One region of the Pengzhenrongella sp. genome, then DNA from elsewhere that is predicted to be linked to it. Evidence: predicted binding sites of a transcription regulator. Region 1 holds the regulator's gene; each other region holds the start of a gene.
The links. The regulator HrcA, encoded in region 1, represses chaperone genes, less so after heat shock. The targets are predictions, from matches to a motif close to TTNGCACTCGNNNNNNNCGAGTGCNAA.

Region 1 (3,907 bases):
AAGACCTGGATCAGGGTTCGGCCCCGGGGGAGCAACGGTCGCCCGCGCCGGCTGAGCACGGTCGGCACGGTCAGCGCGAGTGCGGCCACGGTGACGCGGGCGAGCGCCATCGGCCCGGGGGACAGCTCGGCGCCGACGACTCGAATAACGACGAACGCCGAGGCCCACAGCACCACCGTCACCCCAGCCGCAGCGATCGCGAACCCCCCGCCGCGCGGTGAGATCGCCGCCGAGAGTGGAGTAACCGCCCTCCTGACGCGCGTCAAACGGGCGGTTACTCCACTCTCGGCGGAGGGTGTGCTGGGGGACGGGGGACGGGGCATGCGGTGATCGTGGCAAGCGACGATGCATCAGCACAAGCGATGCTTTCTTCATTTTTGTTAAGTAGCGCTGTATCGTTGCGTCCATGATCGACCTGCACCGGCTGCGCGTGCTCAGCACCGTCGTGGCCACCGGCTCCGTGAGTGCCGCCGCGGCGGTGCTCGGGTACACACCCTCGGCGATCAGTCAGCAGCTGACCGTGCTCCAGCGCGAGACCGGGCTCCAGCTGGTCGAGCGGCACGGGCGCGGGATCGAGCCAACGGCCGCCGGGCGCACGCTTGCGGCCGGGGCGCGCGGCGTGCTGGAGGCGATGAACGGCATCGAGGCCCTGGTGGGGGACCTGCGCGCGGGGCGGGTAGGAACCCTGTCGATCAGCTACTTCGCGAGCGCGGGCGCAGCCTGGATCCCTGCAGTCGTCGCGGTGCTGATCTGCGAGTTCCCGGATCTGCGTCTCGACCTGCGGCTGAGCGAGCTGCGCGCGGCGGGTGACTCCGACCCGGACCTGGAGGTATTCGTCGGCTACGGCGGCCCGGGCCGGCCCTGGCCGCCTGTCGAGGGTCCGCCCGCCGGTTCCACGGTGCACCACCTGCTCGACGAGCCCTTCGTCGCCGTCGTACCCGAAGCACACCCCCTGGCAGGACGGTCGAGGGTCCCGCTGCGCGACCTCGCATCCGAGCAATGGGTCGACAACGACTTCAACCGCGGCCTGTGCCGGCAGGTCGTGCTCGACGCGGCCGCCGGTGCGGGGTTCGTGCCCGATTTCCGGATCGAGACCCCGGACGACGCCAGCGCCCTCTCGTTCGTCGCGGCCGGGGTGGGGATCACCGTGCTCCCTCTCCTGGGCACCCAGCACCTGCCGCGCGGCGTCGTCGCGGTGCCGATCGTCGACCCGACGCCGGTCCGCGGCGTCTACCTCGCGGTCAAGGCCGCCGTCGAGCGGCACCCCGCGTCCGTCCGAGCCCTGGAACTCTTCCGCGAGCGAGTTGCCGGGCACCCGGCGGCCGCCTCGTGACGGCCGGCCGCCGAGCCCCGCGAGCACGCGGACACGGCTCAGTCGCCGGGTATGGCCGGCAGCGTAGAATTGGCACTCGCGGGTGGTGAGTGCTATCCGCCGGACGCTGCGCGAGGAGGTGTGATGGTCGAGGACCGCAGGCTGGATGTGCTGCGCGCGATCGTGGAGGACTACGTCCAGACACGTGAGCCCGTCGGTTCGCGCGTGCTCGTCGAGCGGCACCGCCTGGGCGTCTCGCCGGCGACCATCCGCAACGACATGGCCGCCCTCGAGGAGGGCGGGTACATCGCCCAGCCGCACACCTCGGCCGGGCGGGTACCGACCGACAAGGGGTACCGACTCTTCGTCGACCGGCTCTCCACGGTCAAGGCGCTGTCCAGCCCCGAGAAGCGCGCCATCCAGGTCTTCCTGGACAACGCGGTCGACCTGGACGACGTCGTGGACCGCTCGGTGCGGCTGCTCGCGCAGCTGACCCAGCAGGTCGCCGTCGTGCAGTACCCCTCGTTGCGGCACTCCGCGATGCGCCACCTCGAGCTCGTCATGGTCGGCGAGCGCCGCCTGCTCGTCGTGATCATCACCGACACCGGCCGCGTCGAGCAGCGGACCCTGGAGCTCGCCGGGCCGCCGACGGACGTGCTGATCGCCGAGCTGCGGACCCGCCTGAACGCCGTCGCGCTCGGCCGGCGCCTCGCCCAGCTCGTGGGCGCGCTCGCCGTCGTGCCGGACACGTTCGCGCCCGACGACCGCCCGCTGGTTCGCTCGGTGATCGCGATCATCGAGGAGACCCTGGCCGAGGAGATCGAGGAACGGATCGTCCTCGCGGGCACCGCGAACCTCGCGCGCGGTGGCGGAGCGGACTTCACACACTCGCTGAGCCCGGTGCTCGAGGCCCTCGAGGAGCAGGTCGTGCTCCTGCGGCTGCTGACCGAGATGGCCGAGGACTCCGTCGGGGTCGCGGTCCGGATCGGGCACGAGACCCAGCACGAGGGGCTGCTCGAGACGAGCTTCGTGACGACCGGTTACGGGGGCGACGGCGACGTCGTCGCGCGCATCGGTTCGATCGGTCCCACCCGCATGGACTACCCCGGCACCATCGCCTCGGTCCGGGCTGTGGCACGCTACTTGTCCCGGATGCTCGCCGGGTGACCCGAGCCTGCGGCCTCGCGAGGTACGCAGAACCCGCCAGGCACGCCGAACCCGCAATGCACGCAGAAAGTGACCAGTGAGCGACTACTACCAGATCCTCGGGGTCGCCCGGGACGCCAGCCCCGAGCAGATCAAGAAGGCCTACCGCAAGCTCGCCCGCGAGCACCACCCGGACGTCGCCGAGGCCGAGGGCTCGGAGGACATGTTCAAGGACGTGTCGCGGGCCTACGAGGTCCTCTCCAACCCCGAGAAGCGCCGCCAGTACGACATGGGTTCCGACCCGTCGTCGGCCAGCGGCGGCGGGATGGGCGGCGGTGGCTTCGGCTTCCAGGACATCTTCGAGACCTTTTTCGGCGCCCAGCAGGGCGCGAGCGCCCAGCGCGGCCCGATCCCGCGGGCCCGCCGCGGCCAGGACGCGCTGGTCCGGCTCGACCTGGACCTCGCCGACGCCGTCTTCGGCGTCCGGCGTGAGCTCCAGGTGGACACGGCCGTGGTGTGCACCACGTGCGCCGGCTCGTGCTGCCGCCCGGGCACCTCGCCGCGTACCTGCGAGGTGTGCGGCGGGCGCGGCGTCGTCCAGCGCGTCGCGCGCTCGTTCCTCGGTCAGGTGATGACGTCCTCCCCGTGCGCGGCCTGCCACGGCTTCGGGACGACGATCCCCGAGCCCTGCCCGGACTGCTCGGGCGAGGGCCGCGTCCGCTCGCGCCGGACCCTCGTGGTCGACGTGCCCGCCGGCGTCGACACCGGCACCCGGATCAAGCTCACCGGTCAGGGCGAGGTCGGCCCCGCCGGCGGCCCGTCCGGCGACATCTACTTCGAGATCCGCGAGCGCCAGCACGACGTCTTCGTGCGGCGCGGCGACGACCTGCACTGCAACCTCGAGGTGCCGATGACCGCGGCGGCGCTGGGCACGGTGCTCTCGCTGGACACGTTCGACGGCGCCCAGGACGTCGACCTGCGCCCGGGCACCCAGCCGGGACACGTCCTCACGCTCAAGGGGCTCGGCGTCGGGCACCTGCACGTCGGCGGGCGCGGCGACCTGCACGTGCACGTCGACGTGCTGGTCCCGACCGGGCTCGACGAGGAGCAGGAGCAGCTCCTGACTCGGCTCGCGACGCTGCGCGGCGAGGAGCGCCCCGAGGCGCGGCTCTCCGGCGCGCACGGCAAGGTGTTCTCCAAGCTGCGCGACAAGCTCTCCGGCCGGTGACCCGGACGTTGCGCGCGTCGCGCGTCGCGCGGTGAGCGCGCCGGTCTTCCTCGCGGAGCCCGGCGCGCTCGCGGGGTACGACGCCGGGTCGGTCTACCTGCTCGGCGGCACCGAGGGCCGCCACGCGGGCGTCGTCCAGCGCCGCGGCGCCGGAGAGCGCGTCGACGTGGTCGACGGCGCGGGGGTCAGGCTCGTCGGGACCGTCCAAGAAGCCGGGCCCG
Region 2 (3,907 bases), on a different contig from region 1:
TGCTCCCGAGCTCGGCACGCCGGTGGTCGTGTTCAACGCGACGACCAAGAGCGGCCTCGCCGCGTCCGCCGCGAAGAAGCTCACCGACGCGGGGTGGACGGCGGCCAAGCCGCAGGACTACACCGGCGGCGCGCTGAACGCCTCGACGGTCCGCTACTCCTCATCCGATCTCGAGGCCACGGCCCGCGCGGCCGGCGCCGCGCTCGGGATCACCAATGTCGCGAAGACCGACGGCGTGGACGGCGTCGAGATCGTCCTGGAGGACGACTACACGCCCTGACGATCCAGCTGCGCGACGGCGAGCACGACGCACGCCGAGCTCCACGAGAGCGGGGCGACGGCGGCCGGCGAGCCGTCCGGGAGCACCTTCTCCGGGATCGCGCCCGACGGCGTGCGGTGCGCGTCGATCCAGGTGAGCCAGGTCTCGGCCGCTTCGGTGTCCCCCGCGCGGGCGGCGGTCAGGCCGTACAGGGACGTCTGCGGCGTCCAGGAGATGCCGTCCTGCTTCCAGCCCGCGCCGGGTGCGAGGCCGCCGGCCGGACGGGCCATCTCGCGTGCCGAGCTGCGCCATGCGGTGAGCGATCCGGGCAGCGCCCGGGGCTGGAAGGGCGGCAGCAGGAACGCGCTCGCGGCGTCCGGGGTGCGGCCGTCGGTGTACCGCGCGAACCGCGGGCCGAACTCGCGTGAGATCGCGGTGCGCAGCTCGCTCGCGCGGTCGGCGGCGCGATCGGCCGACGCCGGCTCGTCCAGCTCGCGATACAGCCGCGCCGCCGCTTCGAGCCCGCTCAGCAGCGGCGCCGCGGTCCCGAGCGTCACCCGGGACTCGCCGACCTCCCAGAAGTCGGCCGACGCGGCCGGCAGCGTGCCGTCGCGGTCGGTGAGGTTGAGGATGTGCCGGGTCGAGCGGTCGATCATCGGGCGCAGGCGCTCCGCGGCGTCCTCGCGGGCGCCGGCGTCGTCGATCTCGCTCAGCACGGTGTGCGTCGCCCACAGCGCCCAGCCGGTGCCGTCGGCCTGGATGCCGCGGTCGTCCGGCGGACCGGACCCGTCGGGCAGGTAGCGCGCCTCGAACGAGCCGTTGCGGTGCTGCACGCCCTGCAGGAACGACAGGATCTCCAGGGCCTCGTCGGTGTGTCCGGTGGTGGCCATCGCGACGGCGACGAACGAGGAGTCCCGTGGCCAGACGTAGCGCCACCGGGAGGACCAGCCCGCGACGGACGCGCCGTCGTCGAGCAGGAGCGCGCGCATGTCGAGCAGCGCGGCGGTGGCCATGTCCTCGTAGGGGCCGCCCTTGCCCGGCACGGTGCCTGCGGCGAGCCACTCGCGGGACTCCTTGGCGAGCTCTCGCGCGGTGGCGAGCGCGGCGGGATCGCTCGGCCCCGGATCGAGCACCCGGCTGCCCGGGAGGTACTTCGGGGTCGATCCGGCCCGGATCAGCCGCGGGGACCTCGAGGCGCCGCGCGAGACCCCGTTGGAGTACAGCCGGATGTTCTCGGGCTTGTTCGCGTTCGCGAGCGGTGAGCGGGGATCGGTCAGCAGAAAGGGAGCGGCGACCATGGTCAGCGTGACGACGGCGGTCACCGCGCGTCGTGTCCAGCGGGCCGCGGGCGTCCGCTCGCCGAGCGGATGGTCGCGGCCCGGCTGCGGGGCCGGGTTCTCCGACGGCTCCGAGGGGCCCGACGGGACCGAAGGCGGCAGCGGCAAAGAGGCGTCTCGGGTCAAAGCGGGCATCGGGCAGAGTACCCGGGGCGTCCACCAGGAGCGAAAACCGGTACCGGAATCCGGGCGATCGAGCGTCGGGCCTTGCACTCTCGGGGGTCGAGTGCTAACCATTGGGGTTAGCACTCTCGGTACGAGAGTGACAGAATCAGCGGGCCGACCGGTGAGGTGCGCGCCAGTGACGGGACATGACCGTCGCTACGCGGGCCGTCCGTCGCGGGCATCAGCCGGCCCACCCCAGCACTGCGGGAGGAACACACACCGATGGCCAAGATCATTGCCTTCGACGAGGAGGCACGCCGCGGCATGGAGCGGGGCATGAATGCCCTCGCCGACGCCGTCAAGGTCACGCTCGGGCCGAAGGGCCGCAACGTCGTGCTCGAGAAGAAGTGGGGCGCGCCCACCATCACGAACGATGGTGTGAGCATCGCCAAGGAAATCGAGCTGGAGGACCCGCTCGAGAAGATCGGGGCCGAGCTCGTCAAGGAGGTCGCCAAGAAGACCGACGACGTCGCTGGCGACGGAACCACCACCGCCACCGTGCTCGCCCAGGCGCTCGTGCGCGAGGGCCTGCGCAACGTCGCCGCCGGCGCCAACCCGATCGCGCTCAAGCGCGGGATCGAGAAGGCCGTCGAGGCCGTCACCGCGCAGCTGCTCAAGGCTGCCAAGGAGATCGAGACCAAGGAAGAGATCGCCGCGACTGCGGGCATCTCGGCCGGGGACTCCTCCATCGGTGACCTCATCGCCGAGGCGATGGACAAGGTCGGCAAGGAAGGCGTCATCACGGTCGAGGAGTCCAACGCTCTCGGCCTCGAGCTCGAGCTGACCGAGGGGATGCGCTTCGACAAGGGCTACCTCGCCGGTTACTTCGTGACCGACCCGGACCGCCAGGAAGCCGTCCTGGAAGACGCGTACGTCCTGCTTGTCGAGTCGAAGATCTCGTCGGTCAAGGACCTGCTGCCACTGCTGGAGAAGGTCATCCAGTCCGGCAAGCCGCTGGTCATCATCGCCGAGGACGTCGACGGTGAGGCCCTGGCCACGCTCGTCGTGAACAAGATCCGCGGGACGTTCCGCTCGGTCGCCGTCAAGGCGCCCGGCTTCGGCGATCGCCGCAAGGCGATGCTGCAGGACATGGCCATCCTCACGGGTGCCCAGGTCGTCTCCGAGACCGTCGGTCTCAAGCTCGACACGGTTGGCCTCGAGGTCCTCGGGACGGTCCGCAAGGCCGTCGTGACCAAGGACGAGACCACCCTCATCGAGGGTGGCGGCGAGGCCGACCAGATCGCCGGTCGCGTCAGCCAGATCCGCGCCGAGATCGAGAACTCGGACTCGGACTACGACCGCGAGAAGCTCCAGGAGCGCCTCGCCAAGCTGGCCGGTGGCGTCGCCGTCATCAAGGCCGGTGCGGCAACCGAGGTTGAGCTCAAGGAGCGCAAGCACCGCATCGAGGACGCCGTTCGCAACGCGAAGGCCGCCGTCGAAGAGGGCATCGTCGCCGGTGGTGGCGTCGCGCTCATCCAGGCGGGCAAGCTCGCGTTCGCCGACCTCGTGCTCGAGGGCGACGAGGCAACCGGTGCTCGCATCGTGCAGCTCGCGATCGACGCACCGCTCAAGCAGATCGCGATCAACGCCGGCCTCGAGGGCGGCGTCGTGGCGGAGAAGGTCCGCAACCTCCCCAACGGTCACGGCCTGAACGCCGCGACCGGGGTGTACGAGGACCTGCTCGCGGCCGGGGTCAACGACCCGGTCAAGGTCACGCGCTCGGCGCTGCAGAACGCGGCGTCCATCGCCGCGCTCTTCCTCACCACCGAGGCAGTCATCGCCGAGAAGCCCGAGCGCCACGCCCCCTCGCAGGGTGGCGGCGGCGACGGCGGCATGGGCGGCATGGACTTCTGATCGAACGCTGATCAGGGGTACCTACCCCAGCACGACGACGGCGGGCCGGTCACCTTCGGGTGCCCGGCCCGCCGTTTGTGCGTCACGTGGCGCACTCAGCGTGGTTGCGTCGCTGGTTGCCTCGCTGGTTGCAGCGAATGGGCGCCAGGGGGATGTTGCGCAATCCCGTCCGAGCTCAGATCTGAACCGAGTCCGTTCGCCTCACCCCGAACGGATCGATCCCCTGATTCGCCGACCGCGAGATGCGAGTCGTTTGTCGCCGTCGCCGCGATCCGCACAACAACAACCCGCA
Region 3 (3,907 bases), on a different contig from region 1:
CTTCTTGATCGTGAGCCGCCCGACGTTGCGCTCGCGCAGGTAGGTGCGCAGCCGCTTGAGGCCGAACGGGAGCGTGTCGAGCACCCGGTAGCCGGTCGCGGCGTCGCTCGCGTGCAGCGTGTCGGACGTGATGTAGGCGATCGTGCCGTCCACCAGCCGGCCGGAGACCTCGTGCGCGATCTGTGCGACGAGCCCCGCGCGGATGACCGCGCCGTCGGGCTCGTAGAAGTAGCCGCCGACCGGCCCGACGTCGGGCGCGGCGCCGCCGAGCTCGTCGCGCACCACCCGGGCGGACGTCCCGCGCAGCACGAGCGAGCTGCGCCCGGGCCCGTCGGGCGCGAGCGGCCCGAACCACAGCCCGGCCTCGACCACGTCCCCGTCGACCGAGACCCACTGGGTCTCGGCGTCGGGCGGCAGCGCGGCGTGCGGGACGCCGGGGCCGATCTTCACGCCGAGCGCCGGGACCTGCGCGCGCAGCGCGAGCACCGAGTCCAGCGGCGGGGAGTAGGCCTTCGGGTCGAACAGCCGCTTGCCGGACGAGCGGCGCGCGGGGTCCGCGTACAGGCCGTCCACGCCCTCGGCCGCGAAGTCGATCGCGAGGCCGTCCGCGTGCCGGACCACCGCCTCGGGGAAGTGCCGCAGGTTCACCGTGGCCAGGGCCGCGGTGAGCTCGTCGGTGTCGGCGGCCAGCACGGTCAGCCCGACCCCGGCGAAGGCCATCGAGTCGGCGCCGATCCCGCAGGTCAGGTCGGCCACCTTCGTCACCCCGGCGGCGACGTACCGGCGCGCGTGGTGCGCTGCGACGGTCAGCCGGGTGGCCTGCTCCAGGCCGGCCGGGGTGAAGAGCATCCCGTCCGCGAACGTGTCGAACTTGGCGTGCGCCTTGGCGCGCAGGCGGGACTGGGTCAGCGCCGCCGCGGTGAGCTCGGGGTCGATGCCCTCGCGGCGCAACCGGTCCGAGAGCACCATCGCGCGCGCCTCCTCGTATGGCGGCAGCGCGGACAGCAGCGCCCACCCGTCGGGGCTGAGCAGCTTGGCGAGGCCCGTGGCATCCATGGCGCGATCCTGTCACGGGCGGCCCGGATTCGTGGGCGGGGCTGGCACTCACCTTGACCGAGTGCTAACTCGGTTCCTAGAGTGAGCGGTGGCGGTCTCGACATGAGGTTGCCAATCGCATCGGCAGGTTCTCCCCGGCTCCCGCGACGACGGGTGAACCACCACGCCTGCGAGATTCGTTCATTCAGTTACTCACGCGAAGAAGGGGAGGTCCGCAGTGTCGGTCTCCATCAAGCCGCTCGAGGACCGCATTGTCGTCAAGGCGCTCGAGGCAGAGCAGACGACGGCCTCGGGCCTGGTCATCCCGGACAGTGCCAAGGAGAAGCCCCAGGAGGGCACCGTCCTTGCCGTAGGCCCCGGCCGCGTCGACGACAACGGCAAGCGGGTTCCGCTTGACATTGCCGTCAACGACAAGGTCATCTACAGCAAGTACGGCGGCACCGAGGTCAAGTACGACGGCGAGGAGTACCTCATCCTCTCCGCGCGCGACATCCTCGCGATCGTCGTCAAGTAGTACTTGGCAGTCAGCACGACCCAGTACGACGACGCCCCCGCCCCCGGTTCCGACCGGATGCGGGGGCGTTCGTCGTCCCGCACCCCCTCGCAACCCCCGCGACCCGCCTCGCAAACCCCGCAACCTCGCACGCCCCACCACGTGCACACCTCGTAACGTCCGAGCGTTGACGTCCTATAGGACGTCAACGCTCGGACGTTACGGCTGTTTTGGGCGGGTTAGATCAGATGGCGTGGCAGTCAGATGGCGTGGCTGACCGGTCTCGCCAGGATGGCGGCGCGCTCGTCCTCGGAGAGGCCTCCCCAGACGCCGTACGGCTCGCGCACCGTGAGCGACTGCTCGCGGCACTGCCGGATGACCGGGCAGGTGGCGCAGATGGCCTTGGCGGCCTCGGCGCGACGACGTCGGGCGGAGCCACGCTCGCCCTCGGGGTGGAAGAAGAGGGTCTCGTCCGCATCGCGACAGGCCCCCTCGAACTGCCACTCCCACAGGTCCATCACCGGTCCGGGCAGACGCGAGATCTCGGTCACGGGGTCCTCCTTGACTCGTCTTCCGACGCACCAGGAGCCGCGTTGCCCCCGGTGCGGTCGCGTTTGTGCAGTTCACGTGCATATTGCGAGGTTTCGTGCTGTGTTCGAAACGCTACAACCGAGTCAAAAGTTGTTCAAGCCCCCTGGTCGGAGAATTATTCGTATCGCCCGGCGAACTTCGCCGCTCCGGGACCGGTTTCGGGGCCACTGCGGCGGGGTCCCTAGGGTGAGCCGATGAACCCCACCGAGGACTGCGCCCTCGCCGTCGAGGCCGCCACGCTTGCCGCTGAGGTCGCCTCGTCCTTCTTGTCCTGGTCGCGAGACGCGCTACGGGTGACGTCCAAGGGCACCCCCGGCGATGTCGTCACGCGGGCGGACATCGCGGCGGAGCACGCCGTGCGCGACCTGCTGCTCGCGCGGCGGGCAGCCGACGGGATCCTCGGCGAGGAGGGCACGACGCGCGCCGGGGACCGGCGCTGGCTCGTGGACGCGATCGACGGAACGCTCAACTTCGTCCGGGGCGACCCGTTCTGGTGCTCGGCCGTCGCGCTCGAGGACGACGATGGCGGGCTCGCCGCGGCGGTGCACCACCCGGCCTCCGGTGGGACCTTCTCGGCGTCCAGGGGTGGCGGGTGCTGGCTGAACGGGCAGCGGCTGACGATGGCCGCCGGGCCCGCGCTCGATCACGCGATCCTTGCCACCTATCTGGACCCCGGCGACGCGTCCGCGGCGGTCCTGCAGCGCGTCGTCGGGCAGGCGGCCAGCACCCGCGCTCGCGGCTCGGGAACCCTGGAGCTCGCCTGGCTGGCCGCCGGCCGGGTCGACCTGTGGCTCCAGCGTGACGTGTTCGCGTGGGACTGGGCTCCCGGCGCGCTGCTGGTGCGCGAGGCGGGCGGTCGGGCGGGGGAGAAGCGCGTGGGCACCGACCGATGGTCGTACGCGAGCGGGACCGCGACCCATGACGACCTGCTCGCCGCGATCCGGTAGCCCGCGCTCGTCCTGCGTGCTGTCCGCGGGACCGGCAGAATCGATTCCATGAAGGTCGCCCGGCCCCGGGTGAGCGACGCCGACCGGGTCGCCACGGAGCGCTCGGGAGCGGGTCCCGAGCCGCCGGCGCTCGCCGTCGCAGCCGTCGCTCGCCGGCTCGGGGTGGCCCCCGCGACGCTGCGGACCTGGGACCGCCGCTACGGGCTCGGGCCGTCAGCGCACACCGCGGGCTCCCACCGCAGGTACACGATCGAGGACGTCGCCCGGCTGCTCGTGATGCGCCGACTGACGATCGACGGTGTCGCGCCGGTGGACGCCGCACGCTCGGCCCGGGCGATGGACCGGGTCCGGGGCCGCGCCCCCGGTGCCGCCCGGCGCGCGGGGGCGAGGCGGGACGAGATCGCCAGACCCGGGCTGCTCGTCGAGGCGGCCCTGCACGACGACGATCGCGGCTGCCGACGCCTGCTCGGCGCCGCAGCGGTCGATGTCGCGACCTGGTGGACCGAGCTGCTCGAGCCCGCGCGCTCGAGCCTCGCGGCGCGCACCGAGCTGGCACGGCCGGGCGAGGACCCGGAATGGGTGCTGGACACCGCGGCGCTCGCGGTCCTGGCCGCGCGCCGGGTGCCCGACGGCGTCCGCCCCGGCGTCGGGCATCGCCTCGCGCTGCTGCTCGCCCCGCCGCGCGAGCGGCGCCCCCTCGTGCTGCACGTGCTCGCCGCGGCGCTCGCCGACGAGGGTATGGAGGCCCGCGTCGTCACCGGGCCGGTGGACCCGCGCCGGGTGCTCGAGCTGGTGGCGATGTCGCGCCCGGTCGCGGTCG
Region 4 (3,907 bases), on a different contig from region 1:
CGCGATCGCCCAGGCCTCCTCGGTGATCGTACGCGGCCACGCCATCGCCGCTACGACGTACGCCACCAGCGACGCGAGCGCGCCGTACATCGTCGGCCAGCCGTCGAACGTCGCGGGGACCAGAGTGTTGTGCACGTACAGCACGTCGTTCGGCACGCCGTACATCGTCGGCGTCAGTACGAACAGCCCGAGCCGTACCGTGAGCCCCACGACGAGCGCCGCGACCGCCGCCCGCGTCCCGCCGCGCCGCCAGAAGACGCCGAGCAGGAACGGCACCACGAGCCCCGCGAGCAGCAGGTCGAACGCCAGCGTGAGCAGGATTCCGGTCTGCGCGACCCGCAGCGCGATCAGCACGCCGACGATCACGATCGGGATCATGGCCACGCGCGTCCAGCGAAGCAGCGGGTCGTGGCCGGTCGAGACCGCGCGCCGCACCCCGAAGATGTTCCGCACGGCGACGGCCGACGTCGCGAGGATCGCCCCCGACGCGGTCGAGAACGATGCGGCGACGATCCCCGACAGCACGAGGATCGCGAGGCCGGGCGGGGCGTAGTCGTCGAGCAGCGCGAACAGCACAGGACCGTCGGACGCCTTGAGCCCGAGCGTCGAGGCGGCGGTCAGCGCGACCATCGCGTAGCTGACGCCGATGATCGCCGTCCCGGCGGCGCCGGTCAGGCAGGACCGGCGGGCCACCTCGGGGCTCTTGGCGGCGAAGATGCGCTGCATGAAGTCGATCGCCACGATGTCCCCGATGCCGAGCGAGACGAGCGTGGCCCAGTTGACCGCGGCTCCCTGGTCGGTCGAGGTGAGCTGGCCGAGGTCGAGCGGTCCCATGCCGTCCGGGATCGAGAACCCGATCGACGTCCCGACCCACCAGAGCATCGCGATCGTCGCGACGACCGTGATGGAGATCTGGATCGCCGAGGTGTAGGCGTCGGAGAACATCCCGCCGCCGATCGTGTAGACGAGCACCAGGACGACCGCCATGACCACCCCGAGGGTGTAGTCGATGCCGAGGAACCGCTCGAGCAGGAACCCGCACGCGACCAGGTTGCCGGCCATCAGGATCGCGAACGCGAAGATCATCAGGATCGACGACGCGACCTCCACGCCGCGCCCGTAGCGCAGCCGGAAGAAGTCGGCGAGCGTGAACAGGCCCATCCGGTTCAGCGGCTTGGCCAGGAACAGCCCGGTGATCAGCAGGCAGATCGCGAGCCCGATCGGCAGCGAGGCCCCCGCCCAGAACCCGAAGGTCGCGGTCAGGTCCGTGTTGCCGACCGTCGCGTTGGAGTCCACCGCCGCCGCCATGAGCGAGGCGGCCACCAGCGGGATCCCGAGACTTCGTCCCGCGACCAGATAGTTGGCGCTGTCGCCATCGACCTTCCGGGCGACCACGATCCCGACGACAACGACGACGAGAACGCTGATCCCGACTCCAGCAATGATCACGATGGCTCCTGATGACGAGTTCGGAATCGGCCGACAGGTTTCATTCACCACCCCTCCCGTGTCGTTCTTGATGCAGGGAGGAAACTTCTACGTTAACGATCCGGCCCACGCGCGGAACCGCCTACGATGGCGACCGTGGCATCCCCGGTACGCAGCCAGGGCCGACCAAGAGTCGGCACCTCACCGCAGCCCACTGGGTCGGCGGCCGAACAGATCCTCGACGCGGCCGCCCGGAACTTCGTGCAGAGCGGCTTCGAGGCGACCTCGACGCGCACCATCGCGGCGGCCGTCGGGCTTCGGCAGGCCTCGCTCTACTACCACTTCGCCAGCAAGCAGGAGATGCTCGCCGAGCTGCTCGCACGCACGGTGCGGCCCTCGCTCGCGGCCGCCGAACGACTGCTCACCGCACCGGGCAGCGCGGCCGGACGGCTGCACGCGCTGGTCAGCTTCGACTGCTCGCTGCTGCTGACCTCCGCCTACAACATCGGGGCGCTGTACCTGCTCCCCGAGGTGCGCGAGGAGCGGTTCGCGCAGTTCCGGGCCGATCGCCGTCGGCTGCGCGAGGCCTACCACCAGCTCATCTCGGAGGTCCTGGCATCCACCGGGCCCGACGGCGCGAGCGGGCCGCCACCGGACATCCTGAGCGACCTCGTCTTCGGCCTGGTCGAGAGCGTCATCGCGCTGCGCGGCGCCGGCGCCGAGCTCGACTCCGGCCGCCTGCTCGACGGCGTGGGTATCGCGGCCCTGCGCATTCTCGGGCTGCCGGCCGGCGAGATCACGCGCGCCGTCGCGGAGAGCCGCGCCCTGTAGCCACCCCGCGCGACACGCCGGAGCGTAACAAGGTCGACACACAACGGTCACGGCACCGGAATCTTTGTGCGCGACGCTGATTCCTGTCAGTTGACAGGAATGAGTGAGACCCGTTGGGGGATGTCCCATGTCCACACAGACGACCGGCGATGCGCGCACCGATGGAACGGCGACGACCGCGGGTGCCCGCGCGCACGCCCGAGCCCAGGAGGCCGCCGGCGCGAACAGCGGCGCGGCCATGGCGACCCTGCCGGCCAGCGCATGGCCGTCCCCGCCCGCCGGCGTCGGCGCGGACCGGCTGGTCTGGGCGGAAACCGTGCACGGCGGGGGCTACACGCACCTCGTCGTCGCGCGCGGCACGTCGGTGCGCCTGACGGACCTCGCAGGCGACGCGTGCGCGCACCTGCTCGCCTACAACGCCGACGAGCCGTGGGAACGCCTCAACGTCGCCGACACCGTGAAGATCCAGTGGCAGGCCTACCTGACGGCCGGCTGCCTGCTGCTGAGCGACCAGGGCCGCGCGCTCGCGACGATCACCGAGGACTCCTCGGGCCGGCACGACTCGCTGTTCGGCACCACGACCCAGACCTACAACGCCGCGCGCTACGGCGACGGTGCGGCGCACTGCGCGACGCCGGCGGGCCGCGAGCTGTTCACCCTGGCCGCCGCCAAGCACGGCCTCGGCCGGCGCGACCTGCCGCCGAGCGTCTCGTTCTTCCAGGGCGTCACCGTGGACGACGACGGCGCCCCCCGCTTCCTCGGCTCGGCCGGACCCGGCGCGAGCGTGACGATCCGGGCCGAGCTGCCCCTGGTCCTCCTGATCGCCAACACGGCCCACCCGCTCGACCCGCGCCCGGAGTACTCGTGCGGCCCGATCGAGTTCCTCGCCTGGCGGGACTCGCCCACGACGCCCGACGATCCGCAATGGACCGCGACGCCCGAGGCGCGGCGCGCCTATGCGAACACGGCGGCCTACCTCACCCCCAAGGGGATCCGATGACAGCCACGGCCACCACCACCCCGACGCCGAACCTCCCGGCCGGCACCATCACGCGCGACGAGATCGTGCCCGCGCGGTCCGCGTGGTCGGCGGTCGTGCCGGCAGGGAGCCTGCTGACGATCATCGACCTCGAGGGCAACCAGGCCGTGGACTTCCTCGCCTACGACGCCTGGGACACCGCGCGGCGCTACAGCGCGCCCGACACGCTCCAGGGCCAGGACTCGATCTTCCTCACGACGGGCAGCGTGCTGCGCGACTGCGAGCACTCGCCGCTGATGACCGTCGTCGCGGACGACTGCGGCCGGCACGACACGATCGGCGGGGCCTGCTCCAAGGAGTCGAACACGCTGCGCTACGGCCACCACACCGCGGGCCAGCACGCCTGCGTGGAGAACTTCCTCGCCGAGGGTTCCCGGCACGGGCTCGGCAAGCGGGACCTCGTCTCGAACATCAACTGGTACATGAACGTCCCGGTCGACCCGGACGGCGCGCTCGGCATCGTCGACGGCATCTCGGCGCCCGGACTGAGCCTGACGCTGCGCGCCGAAACCGACGTCCTGGTGCTCGTCTCGAACTGCCCGCAGATCAACAACCCGTGCAACGGGTTCGACCCGACGCCCGTGCGGCTCGTGGTCACCGACCCGGATC

Region 2: a site for HrcA is predicted at 1,839-1,865, ahead of groL (chaperonin GroEL). Genes of this name have one in related genera too.
Region 3: a site for HrcA is predicted at 1,098-1,124, ahead of groES (co-chaperone GroES). Genes of this name have one in related genera too.
Region 4: a site for HrcA is predicted at 2,343-2,369, ahead of VIM26_RS02810 (urea amidolyase associated protein UAAP1). Genes of this name have one in related genera too.

The regions. Positions count from the first base shown of each region.
Region 1 is NZ_DATCNW010000165.1:2,110-6,016, reverse strand. Features, by position in the region: gene VIM26_RS09320 (DMT family transporter) at 1-173, opposite strand, end outside; gene VIM26_RS09315 (LysR family transcriptional regulator) at 407-1,333, shown strand; gene hrcA (heat-inducible transcriptional repressor HrcA) at 1,457-2,479, shown strand; gene dnaJ (molecular chaperone DnaJ) at 2,556-3,686, shown strand; gene VIM26_RS09300 (16S rRNA (uracil(1498)-N(3))-methyltransferase) at 3,718-3,907, shown strand, end outside.
Region 2 is NZ_DATCNW010000232.1:9,961-13,867, reverse strand. Features, by position in the region: gene VIM26_RS13650 (LytR C-terminal domain-containing protein) at 1-280, shown strand, start outside; gene VIM26_RS13645 (glycoside hydrolase family 15) at 268-1,581, opposite strand; gene groL (chaperonin GroEL) at 1,984-3,615, shown strand.
Region 3 is NZ_DATCNW010000364.1:9,272-13,178, forward strand. Features, by position in the region: gene VIM26_RS20705 (class I SAM-dependent methyltransferase) at 1-1,056, opposite strand, end outside; gene groES (co-chaperone GroES) at 1,274-1,570, shown strand; gene VIM26_RS20715 (WhiB family transcriptional regulator) at 1,810-2,100, opposite strand; gene VIM26_RS20720 (inositol monophosphatase family protein) at 2,335-3,087, shown strand; gene VIM26_RS20725 (MerR family transcriptional regulator) at 3,136-3,907, shown strand, end outside.
Region 4 is NZ_DATCNW010000055.1:4,184-8,090, reverse strand. Features, by position in the region: gene VIM26_RS02820 (sodium:solute symporter family protein) at 1-1,449, opposite strand, end outside; gene VIM26_RS02815 (TetR/AcrR family transcriptional regulator) at 1,585-2,259, shown strand; gene VIM26_RS02810 (urea amidolyase associated protein UAAP1) at 2,387-3,259, shown strand; gene VIM26_RS02805 (urea amidolyase associated protein UAAP2) at 3,256-3,907, shown strand, end outside.